DNA from 2 places in the Pedomonas sp. V897 genome. Region 1 is predicted to be linked to the other one. Evidence: riboswitches for the same ligand, from Rfam matches in the RefSeq annotation. Region 1 holds a riboswitch; the other holds the start of a gene.

Region 1 (5,773 bases):
CGGTTGCCCAAAGTGCGGGCGCGATGAGAAGGGCTGGCGCCAGGAGCCCGATGGTCCAGAGCGCAAGGCAGAGCGGGCCTGCGCCTGCGCGAAACGTTGAGCCGAGGCCTGCGTGCAGGGGCGGAAGCCACAGCGTCCACAGCAGCGGCCCGATCCTGGCCAGGGCCGGGATGAGCAACACCGCCATCAGCATGGCGGCGTGCGGGTACGGGGCAAGCGCCACCTCGTGCAGCAGGATCGTCTTGGCCAGCAGTTGCAGGACCAAAGCGCTGACCCCGAGGCTGCCGATATGCGGATCCTTCATGACGGCGCGCAGCTTGTCTGGGTCGCCATGGCTTGCCGCCAGGCCGTCCACCAGATCGCCAAGGCCATCCAGATGGAGCGCGCCTGTCACCCACACCCATGCGGCAACGCCTGCAAGGGCGGCGAGCCACGGGCTGATGAGATTTCCCAGTGTAAAGGCGAGGGCGACGGCGCTGCCGACGACGAGACCCGCCAGCGGAAACCAGCGGATGGCCGCCTGAAAATCAGCGGCGGAGACGTCAAGCGCGGGCAGGGGCACGCGCGTCATGAACTGAATGGCCAGCATCGCCTGCTTCAGATGAAGCTTGATACCCGTACTTGTCGGGGCACTTGCTGTCACAGCCCATCCTCCACCCGAAAAAGCCCGGTCAGCTGGGCGGTGCGCGGGCACGTCTCCCACAGGTTAAGGCGGACCAGAATCCCATAGGGCAGATCAACTGCCCAGCAGTGATCGAGCGGCCAGTCGAGGAGGATCGAAAGCGCGGCCCTCATGCTGCCGCCGTGAGCAACAATAAGCGTCGCCTGCGGCTCCAACGCCTCCAGTGCTTCGCCCACGCGCAGTCGTAAATCCTGCCAGCGCTCCCCGCCAGGCGGCGGGTGGAGGTCCGGGTCCGTCTGGAACCGTGAGAGGCTGTCCTGCGGGAGCGCGTTGGGGGCCATCCCGTCCCACAGGCCGAAGTTCACCTCGCGCCAGCGCACATCGTCCATCACCGGCAGGCCAAGGTGCTTTCCCACGACCGCTGCCGTTTCCCGGCACCGGGTCAGGTCGGATGTGATGATCCGCTGGATGCCCTGTTGCGCCAGCCGCCCGGCTTGCGCCTCGGCCGCCTGCGCCCCCTTGCCGGACAGGGGGACGTCGGTCCAGCCGAGCAGCACACCGGTTTCAACCGGCGTGCCATGGCGCAGCAGCCAGAGCGGCCAGGGAGAACAGGCACCGGATGGCGCTGCGGTCATTCGGCCGGCTCGGCAACCCGCGGGCGCGGCGCAGCACCGGCGAGGGCCTCCTCGATGGTTGCCATTTGCGTATGCGTGGCGAGCGCTGCTCGGATCAGGAGAGTCGCAACAGCAGCGCCGCTCGCCTCGCCCAGCCGCATGTTCAGGCGCAGGAGGGGCGACAGACCAAAGTGTTTCAGCACCCGGCCATGCCCCGGCTCCTCCGACTGGTGCCCGGCAATGCAGTGATGAAGAATGTCAGAATTCTGCATAACCAGCGGCGCGATCGAGGTGCAGCAGATGAAGCCGTCGAGAACGACCGGAATGCGCTTCAGCCGCGCGCCCAGCACAGCGCCCGCCATGGCGGCCAGTTCGCGTCCGCCCACTGCCGCCAGCAGGTCGAGCGCCGTGCGCGGCGTCTCGCGATGCACTGCCATGGCCCGCTCGACCACGTCGGTCTTGCGCGCAACACCTGCCGTGTCGATGCCGGTGCCACGCCCGACCCATTCGGCCGGTTCGCCTCCATAAACCAGACAGGCGAGCGCGGCGGCGGTAGTGGTATTGGCGATGCCCATCTCGCCGATGACGAGCAGGTCGAGATCGTCCTCAACCGCCGCAGCGCCTGCCGACAGCGCAGCCAGCGTCTCGGATTCGCTCATGGCAGGGCCGGTGGTGAAGTCGCTCGTCGGGCGGTCAAGGTCGAGCGCCACCACCTTAAAGTCGAGCCCTGCCGTCAAGGAGAGCGCATTGATGGCAGCACCGCCGCGCTCGAAGTTCTCGACCATGCCGCAGGTGAGTTCGGGCGGAAAGGCGCTGACGCCATAGCGTGCAATGCCATGATTGCCGGCAAAGACGATGGTCTGGCCGCGGCGCAGCCTGGGGTGCGGCGTTCCCTGCCAGCCCGCCATGAACACGGCGATGTCTTCAAGACGTCCGAGCGAGCCTTCCGGCTTGCACAGACTTTTCTGGTGCGCACGCGCGCTCTCAATGGCCATTGCAGCCGGTTCAGGAAGCGCGGCCAGCGCGGCGTCGAACGCGGCGCGATCAGGAAACAGGGTCATTCTGCAACAAATCCGGCTGGAGGCATGCGGGTGATGAAATGGCCTTTGACGCCTTCGGGCCAGTCCTTGTAGGGCACCACGCCCTCGGGGCTGGCGGCGTAGCGGACGGCATAGTCGAGAATGGCGGCGGCATCCTCGGCCGTTGGGTTGAAGCGCCCAAGCACATAGCCGATCTTGCCCGGCGCCCGCAGATGCACGGTGCAATGCTCGCTGCAGGCGAACAGGCAGGGCATTTCCTGAATGGCGACAGCGGCGTATTCGGGACGTGTTTGCTGGACGCCGCGCAAGGTGTCTGCCAGCACCCGCCCGCCGCGGCGGCCAGCAGCGTCGGATGGCTGATCCTTGGCGAAGCGGCAGGTGTTGCACACGACAACGGCCGCCACATCATCAACTGGGGTGAGCATATTGCCTCTCCCGTCGGCCTGCGGGAGAGCGCAGGCCATGGTTCACAACAGATGCCCCTCGCGCTGCTGCACGTGGCAGCAGGTCAAAGGGCGCTCATGCCGTCATGCGGGGAGGTCCCGTTCGTCCGGCAGTCCCTGGCCGGCCGATAGACGACGACAACAGGCAGGTCTCCTGGCTTGCGGGTCATCGCCGTGCCGGTCGCCTTCTCGGGAGAAATTCCCAATGGCTTCATGACCGCAGACTCGCCGCTCACAGTTGCAGGGACAGCCGGGGATTTACACCCCGTTCCCGTTTTCATTCCCCAAAGGGGAAACCTGTTGCACGTGGGGTCATATGAATATTGCCGCTTTGCCGTCAACCCGTTTGGCCGTTCTACGCGGATTTGTGCGGCAGGCCGGTTGGGTTTTCTTGCGAAGGTCAGGCCTGAAGGCGCTCAGCAATGAAGTCGATAAAGCATCGCGCTTTGGCAGGGAGATAGCGGGTCGGCGGATACAGCAACCAGACGTCGCCGTGATAGTTGGTCTTGAAGGCCCAGGCGGGCAATACCTGTTCGATCAGGCCTGCTTCTAACGCGTCCCTGGCCATGAAGAACGACAGGCTGCCGAAGCCTATCCCGCTCAAGACCGCATCAAGCCGGACACCGGCGTGATTGACTGTATAACGACCCTCAATATCCACGCTGATCGTCTTGCCGGCCCGGGTGAATCGCCAGCGGGAGTCGTCAACGGCCCGACTTAAGGCAATGCAGCTATGACCTTTCAGGTCTCGAGGGTGCTGTGGGCGGCCGTGTTGGTCGAGATAGGCCGGCGTTGCACAGATGACATGTTCGATCCGGAACAGCTTGCGGCCCATCAGACTGGCCGGCGGATCATCCGTCACCCGAAACGCCAGGTCAATATCGCCATCATAAAGGTCGAGAGGGCGGTCATCCAGCCGCAGCTCGACATCAACGTCTGGATAGGTGCGCAGAAACGGGGCGATGTGGGGATGGACAAAAAAGCGCCCAAGGGCACGCGGACTGCTCACGCGCAGTTTTCCGGCAGGTCGCATCTCGCGCTGGTGCGCGACCTGCAAAGCCGAGCGGGCGGCATCCAGCATGTCGCGGCAATGCTGGTACATCTCTGTGCCCGCTTCGCTCAGGCTCAGCTTTCGGGTTGTGCGATGCAGCAGGCGGGTGCCGGTGGCGCGCTCAAGCCGCGCGATCGAGCGGCTGACGGCAGAGGGTGTCATGCCGCGCTTTCTGGCGACTTCGGAGAAACTGCTCGCCTCCACCACTTGGGCGAACAGGGCCATATCGGGCAACAGCGCGACATCATGATTTATGCGCATGAGGAACAAGTCTTTGCAGTTCGGCGGCGATTATTGCTTCTTTTCAGGTTTGCTATCCTGGCGCAAGAGGCCTGTTCGACCTGTCTGATCGGCCCTGTCAGGAGCGTTGCCATGTCCAGAGCCCTTATCATCGTTCGCGCTGGCGAGACCTTTGCAGACCTACGTACCCGGATCGGTGATTTTCATGACTGGATTGCTGAAGGTCTGGGCCTGACGTGCGATGTCTCGCATGTGGATGCGCGCGAAGCGCCTGACTTGCCAGAGCCGGCCTCGGTTGCCGGCGTGGTGGTGACAGGGTCGCATGCCATGGTCAGCGACAGGGCACCGTGGAGCGAGCAACTCGGCCAATGGCTGCTCCGCTGCGTGGAGGCCAGGGTTCCGGTGCTTGGCATCTGCTTTGGGCACCAATTGCTTGCCCATGCGCTTGGCGGCGTTGTGGGATACCGGGCTGACGGGCGGGAGTTGGGAACCATTATGGTGCATCAGCTGGAAGTCGGGCAATCCGATCCGCTGTTCCAACACATGCCGCAGGTGTTTCCCGCCCATGTGGTGCATGAGCAGTCCGTCCTTGCTCTGCCGCCGGGTGCGGTCCGCCTTGCCTGGAGTTCGCAGGAGCCGTGTCAGGCGTTTCGCTTTGGCGATTGCGCCTGGGGCGTGCAATTCCATCCGGAGTTTTCCGCCACGGCTATTCAGGCTTATCAGGCCCGTCTCGCCCCGGGGGCGTATCCGGAAGATGCGCCTGACACGCCAGAGGCGGCCCGTTTGCTCCGTTTGTTCGCAGAGTATGTTCTCAGACGCGGCAACGCCGGATGACTTGCGTCTTCTCCATCAACCCGCACGACCCCTCGGATAGAGAATAGTCCGCCCGTCCTCCGTTTGGCGCAGCGCAGTGATGCCGTAAACGCGGGCGAGCAGCTCTGGTGTTAGCACGATATCGGACGCTCCCGCGCCTGCTACGCGGCCATTGTCCAACACCAGCACCGTGTCGCAGTAGCGGCTGGCCAGCGTCAGATCGTGCAGCACCGTGATGACTGTCTTGCCGCGTCGCGCCTGATCCAGCAGCAAGCGCATCACATCGATCTGGTGCCCAGGATCCAAAGCGGCGAGCGGCTCGTCGGCAAGCAGGATCGGTGCCTCGACCGCCAGGGCGCGGGCCAGCAGCACGCGGGCACGCTCACCGCCTGAAAGCTGGTCGATCGGCCGGTTCGCAAAGCCAAGCGTATCCGTTTCCGTCATGGCGCGGGTGATGGCGTCCTCATCCCCGCCGCTGAGGCGCGTGTGGCCATGGGTGTAGGGCAGGCGTCCCAATGCCACGACGCGCCGTGCGGTCATGCCCCAATGCACCACCGGACTTTGCGGCAGATAGGCCATGCTTTGGGCGCGCTGGCGGCGCGAGAGGGCGCTCAAGGGCTGGCCGTCCAGAAAGATCTCGCTGCGGATAGCAGGTTCGATTCCAACAAGCGCCCGCAGCAGGGTCGATTTGCCCGCGCCATTGGGGCCGAGAATGGCATGGAGGCGGCCCGGCAAAAACTCGGCCTTTATATCGCTGAGAGCCAGCCGGTTGCCCAATTGCACCTCAAGCGAGTGTATGCGCAACCCGTTCATATCCGACGCTCCCGCAGCAGCTGGTAGACGAACACAGGGATACCGAGAAATGCGGTGACGACTCCCAACTTCAACTCATTGGTGGAAGGGATCAGCCGCACCAGCACATCGGCTCCGGTCAGCAGCGCAGCACCGCC
Region 2 (5,773 bases), on a different contig from region 1:
AGGCCTACGATGACTGCGACAGTCGCCGACGGCTGGCGGTGGAGGCGTGGCCGGGCAACGATTGATGGCCGGAGCCGGCGCGCGGCCCAGATCAGTCGCCATTAGACAGGCGGACGATTCGTTACCCCCATTCTTGCAACTCATTGAATCGTATTGGCATGAACGGACCAAGAACAAAGGGTAAATTGCCTTGAAATGCTTTGGTTTTCGCCTTTCACGGTAGGAACACGGGTTCGAATCCCGTAGGGGTCGCCACCACTGCAGAATTCTGCGAAAATCCCGGCAGCGATTTTCCCCGCTCTCCCAGACATCCGATTTGAGTGCCAGAATTCCGTTTTGAGGAATTGCCCCCTGCCGTTTCAGGCTGGCGGCGTTCGCGCGCCGTTAGTGGCGGGCGTCAGGCCGCGCCCCGGTCTGATGCCAGCACGACGTCCAGCACGCTGCTCTTGTGGACTTCGACCCGGTTGCGGCCGCCCGCCTTGGCGGCATAGAGGGCCTCGTCGGCGCGGGTCAGCAGGGTGCGCAACGTGGCGTGGGGGTCCCGGCTGCTCACCACGCCGATGCTGACCGTGGCGGGAATGAACCCCTCATTCAGGCGCAAGCCGCGCACCGCGAGCAGGGCGCGGATCGACTCCGCCACATCGACGGCATGATCCGTCGACGTGTCGGACAGGAATAAGGCGAACTCCTCGCCGCCCATGCGGCAGAACAGATCGTCCGGCTCCAGCAGGCTGCTCACCAGCGCGGTGAAGCCCGTCAGAACCTGATCGCCCCCGTCGTGGCCGTACTTGTCGTTGATGGCCTTGAAGTGGTCCAGATCCATCAACAGGATGCTGCTGGTGCGCCCTGCCTGCTGATTGGCGCGCAGGCGGCGCTCGGCCCCTTCCTTGAAGGCCCGGCGGTTGGCGATGCCGGTCAGGGGGTCCTGCAGGGCTGCCTGCCGATGGCGGGCCTCGATCTGCTCCTTCGCCATGGAGACGAGCAGGAAGCTGAAACTCGTGGCGTAGACCAGGGTCTCGACGGACAGCAGCAGGATCCAGGTGCTGTCCACATTCTCGACCGAGGGGATGGAGCGCAGCAGCGCCGGCCCGCCGATGAAGCGGAGCGCGAAATAGAGGCCATGCAACACGCACAGCAGCGCGGCGGCCCGCTGGGCGAGCAGGCGCATGGGTGCGCCGAACCAAAGCTCGTACGCCATGGCGAAGGTGTAGACGCCGCACAGCAGGGCGGCCATTTTCATCCGCGCCGGTGCATCCAGGTCGATCCCCCAGCAGCAGAACAGCCATATCAGGCTGCCGCCGAAGACCACCCAAAGGCGTGTCGGGCGCTGGTTGAACTGCCGGCACGCCATGAACGACAGGCCATAGCCGACGAGAATGACGGCGTTGGACACTTCCCGCACCGGGTTGCGCACGCTTTCCCCACCGATCAACATGCCCGCAAAGCCGGCCGCCGCCAGCAGGAAGGAGAGACTCCACCAGGCCAGCGCCTTGACCTCACGGTTCTGGAGCCATGCCAGCGCCAGCAGCCCGCTGATGAGGCCCAGCACAAGCAGGGCGGCCATGAAAAAGGTCGGGGGGTGGAGGGACATGGTCCAGGTTTCGATTCTTCCAGCAAGATTGCTTCTGGCAAGTTAAACCAGAGGAGTAAAGGGAATGCCAGGGGGGCAAGGCATTCCTGTGGCGATGTCTGGCGGCGCATTGACGCAGACCCGGGATCAGCGATCCGGCCGGTCTTTCCTGAGGGTGTAGGCGGCGATGTCCCGGGCGAGTTGGGTAAGGTCGGACAGGCTCAACTGCAAGGGCAATTCGCCGCCGCCTTCCATCGTGGCCAGCAGGAGGGGCGTTCCGTCGGCGGTCTCTCCCAGCTGGCAGGATTCCGCGATGATCGGCTGCACCGGCTCGGGCGCGCTGCCCGCGCGGCGGCGTTGCAGAAACCCCAGTTCCGCCGACAGGGCCGCGACGGTCAGCGGCACGCAGCCGGGGGTGAAATCCAGCCGGAACGTCTCTCCCCGTGTCGATTCCACCACCACATACAGCGCGCGCCGGGTGCCATCGATGCCGCTTTCCTTCACCAGCGCAAAAACCGGCGCATCTTCGTCGTCACCGGACGTCATGGGTCTGTCCTCTTCCGATGACGGCTCATCGGGCGCGCCATCGGCCGGAGAGGCACTGGCGGAACAGGGGTGGGGCCGGTGATCGGAGAGAGAAGGGGCGTGAGCGGGGGCTTGGCGTGCGCCGGTACGGACATCAGGCACGGCGATCCTTCTTTGGTTGTTCTTGTCTTTTCCGCAATCTGGCGCGCTGACGGGAAAAGTCCAGCATGGTGAGGTCTTAGGCGCGCCGCTGCCGGCAAGGAGCCTCTTGACGATCCGTGCGCCGGAGACTAGCCCTCGGGCCCGCAACAGGCTCCCCGAGAGGGGATTAAAAGGGAACGTGGTGCGAGGGCTTGCCCTCCAGTCCACGGCTGTCCCCGCAACTGTAACCGGCGAGCGCCGCCTTTGACGAAGCCACTGGGAAACTGGGAAGGCAGAAGGCGCACGCGACGACCCGGAAGCCAGGAGACCTGCCTGTTGTCGTCGCCTTGCATGCTGCCGGGATGAGCGGTGTGCGACGGGTTCTTCCGGAACGGCGACATCAACCGTCAGGGTTGCGGCGCCGGGTTTCCGGAATGCGGCCGGGACAATGGCCGCGCGCCTGTGCCGGTCCGGCAGCAGCCTCCCTGACAGACTGAAGATGACGGTTTGGGAGGTATGTCATGTCGCCCCGTCCTGTATTGTTTCTGTCCACCGCTGCCGCTGCCTGCATCGCCGCGTCGGCCGCATATGCCGAGGAACCGATCAATCCCCTCGGTCAGATCATCGTCTCTGCGACCCGCACCGAACAGCCGCTGGCGCTCACCGGCACGTCGGTCTCCGTCCTCACTGCCGAGGATATTCGGGCCACCCAGAAGGCCATGCTGACCGACGCACTGCGCGAGATCCCCGGTGTCACCGTGGTGCGCAGCGGCGGCCCGGGCGCGCAGACGAGCCTGTTCATCCGCGGCGTCGGCGGCGAGCAGACGGTGGTGCTGATCGACGGCGTGCGCATCAACGATCCCTCGACCCCGGCGGCCACGGCCTACATCAGCGACCTCGTGACCACCGGCATCGAGCGGGTGGAAGTGCTGCGCGGGCCGCAGTCGACCCTCTACGGCAGCCATGCCATCGGCGGCGTCGTCAACATCATCACCACGGCGGGCCAGCCCGGTCTCCATGCGGAGGCGCAGGTCGAGGGCGGCAGCTTTGACAGCTGGCGCGCGGCGGGCACCGTCTCCGGCGGCAGCGAGGCGTTGACCGGATCGCTCACCGCCAGCGTCTACGACACGGACGGTATCTCTGCCGCCGACAAGAAAGACGGCAACACCGAGAAGGACGGCTACCGCAACTGGGCCGTGCTGGGCAGCCTGGGGGCAAGGCTGGCGGAGAATGTGCGCCTCGACCTCAAGGGGCTCTACAATCGCGGGCGCGCCGAATACGATGGCTTCCCGCCGCCGCTCTATACCTTCGCCGACATGGACAACCGCAACCGAAGCGAACTGTTCTCGGGCTATGCGGGCCTGACCGTGGATGCCTTCGGCGGCGCCTTGTCCAACCGTTTCGCCGTGGGCTACAGCCGCAACGACCGCGCGGATTTCGAGACGGAGATCCAGACCAACGACACGCGCGGTCAGATCCGCCGCTTCGAATATCAGGGAACCTTGCGCGCCGGCGCATCAACGGAGCTGACGTTCGGGGCGGAGACGGAAAAGCAGAAAATCCGCAACATCGGCCAGTGGGATCTGGAGCCGCTCAAGGCGGATGTGGATACGCACAGCGTCTATGCCCAGGGCCAGACCACGCTGTTCGAACGCCTCACCCTGACGGCGGGCGTGCGCCGTGATGATCACGACACCTTCGGTGCGCACACCACCTTCCGCGTGGCCGGGGCCTACCAGATCGAGGAGAGCGATACGCTGCTGCGCGCCAACTGGGGCGAGGGCTTCAAGGCCCCGAGCCTCTATCAGGTCTACAGCGCCTATGGAAACGCGGACCTCGAGGCGGAGACCAGCGACGGCTGGGAAGCGGGGTTCGATCAGGGCTTCGTGGACGGGCGCATCCGGGTCAGTGCCACCTGGTTCGAGCAGAAGCTGAAGAACCAGATCGACTATGTGCCGTGCACCGGGGGCGACCTGATGTGCGGCCCCGGCCGCTACGGCTACTACGACAACGTGGGGCGCGCCTCGTTCAAGGGCGTGGAGCTGGGCCTTTTGTTGCAGCCCGTCGACGCGCTGGTCATCAAGGCCAACTATACCTGGCTCGAGCCGCTGAACAGGGTGACGGACACCGATCTCGCCCGCCGGGCGCGAGACATTTTCCAGACCTCGGTGAACTGGGCGGCGACCGCGCGGACGAATTTTTCCGCCAGCCTCGTGATGGTCGGCGACAGCTACGACTCCCCCGGCAACGCCAACCGGCTCGATGGCTACACGCTGGTCGATGTGCGGGCGAGCCATGCCCTGACGCCGGGGCTCGAGGTCTATGGCCGCATCGATAACCTGTTCGACGTGGATTACGAGGTGATCCGCGGCTACGGCACCTTGGGGCGCGGCGTGTATCTTGGTCTGCGCGCCCGCTACTGACGCGAAATCAGGGCCGGACCGCTGGGCGGTCCATCCCGGGCGGGGGGACAGTGTCCCTCCGCCCCGTTTTTTTCTGCGAGAGGCGTGCGCGGAACATGTTTCACCCGCTGCCGTTGACCGCTTGGGGGCGTGGCTGAAACATGGAGATGACCAATGGCAAACCAGCGCCAGGATGATCAACGCCAGCAAGATCAACGCCAGAAAGATCAGAGCAATCAGCAGCAGCGCGGCGGACGGCAGCAGCAACAGCAGCAGCGCCAGCAACCGCAACGTCAGCAGCAACAGCGCCAGAAGCAGGACCGGAACCAGCAGGAGTAGACCGGGCCGCGCCGCACAGGCGGCACGGTCTGTTGTCGTGACAGGATACGGGGTGGCCGCGCCGCCCCGTATCCCTGTTCCGGCCCCCGACAGGACCGGCAAGTGTCCTGTGGAGCAATCGCGTCTCTTTTTCGTTTTATTGACGAAAGGAAAGGGGGACCGTCATGCATGCCAACCGCTTCGCGACCGTTGCAATCCTGTTGACGGGCCTCGGTCTCGGCGGGGTTGCCCTCGGGGATGCACTGACGTCGCCCGACAATCAGGTAATTGATCCCTCCTTCGATATCCGCTCGGTGGAAGTGCGGGCCGGCACGGACGTGGTGCGTTTCCGCATGACCCTGCGCGGTGAGGCGGGCGTGCGCAGGCCCGGTCCCACGGGTCAGCTGGGCGGGAGCCAGATGTTCGCCTACCTGTGGCCGACAAGCGCCGATTCCGCCGTGGGCGGTTTTCCGCATGGGCGGGGGCTTCTCGTCCTCGGCCTCGTCAGCCACCCGGATCTGGTGGAGACAGTGGGCAACCAGCAGCTCTCGGGCGGCTGGCACCCGCACTGGTTTGTTGCCGCGCCGGGCAAGGGCTGCGGCCCGTTCGGCCTCAGGATCGAGGAGGGGCCGCCCGCCAGCCCGGGGGCGCTGCCTGTGCTCACCACTGTGCCCAACTTCCCGGCTACCCTCAGCGGCACGACGGTCGAGGTGCAGGTGCCGCGCCGCCTGTTCGCAGACCCCGCCTTGCTTCGCTACGACGGCATTACCGCCACCATGCTCGTCAGCAGCGATCTGACGCCGCCCGTTCTGTGCGT

What was found. Region 1 has a riboswitch for cobalamin ahead of ACSJJU_RS10625 (DUF1636 domain-containing protein). Riboswitches for the same ligand answer to the same signal wherever they lie in the genome.
Region 2: another riboswitch for cobalamin. It lies ahead of ACSJJU_RS06135 (TonB-dependent receptor plug domain-containing protein); the one in region 1 lies ahead of ACSJJU_RS10625 (DUF1636 domain-containing protein).

Annotation. Positions count from the first base shown of each region.
Region 1 is NZ_JBPPGG010000003.1:382,687-388,459, reverse strand. Features, by position in the region: gene cobS (adenosylcobinamide-GDP ribazoletransferase) at 1-643, opposite strand, end outside; gene ACSJJU_RS10635 (histidine phosphatase family protein) at 640-1,257, opposite strand; gene cobT (nicotinate-nucleotide--dimethylbenzimidazole phosphoribosyltransferase) at 1,254-2,297, opposite strand; gene ACSJJU_RS10625 (DUF1636 domain-containing protein) at 2,294-2,701, opposite strand; cobalamin riboswitch at 2,847-3,035, opposite strand; gene ACSJJU_RS10620 (LysR family transcriptional regulator) at 3,120-4,031, opposite strand; gene ACSJJU_RS10615 (glutamine amidotransferase) at 4,143-4,844, shown strand; gene ACSJJU_RS10610 (ABC transporter ATP-binding protein) at 4,860-5,636, opposite strand; gene ACSJJU_RS10605 (FecCD family ABC transporter permease) at 5,633-5,773, opposite strand, start outside.
Region 2 is NZ_JBPPGG010000002.1:4,380-10,152, forward strand. Features, by position in the region: gene ACSJJU_RS06120 (hypothetical protein) at 1-65, shown strand, start outside; gene ACSJJU_RS06125 (GGDEF domain-containing protein) at 398-1,564, opposite strand; gene ACSJJU_RS06130 (hypothetical protein) at 1,718-2,116, opposite strand; cobalamin riboswitch at 2,389-2,587, shown strand; gene ACSJJU_RS06135 (TonB-dependent receptor plug domain-containing protein) at 2,758-4,659, shown strand; gene ACSJJU_RS06140 (hypothetical protein) at 4,813-4,977, shown strand; gene ACSJJU_RS06145 (hypothetical protein) at 5,142-5,773, shown strand, end outside.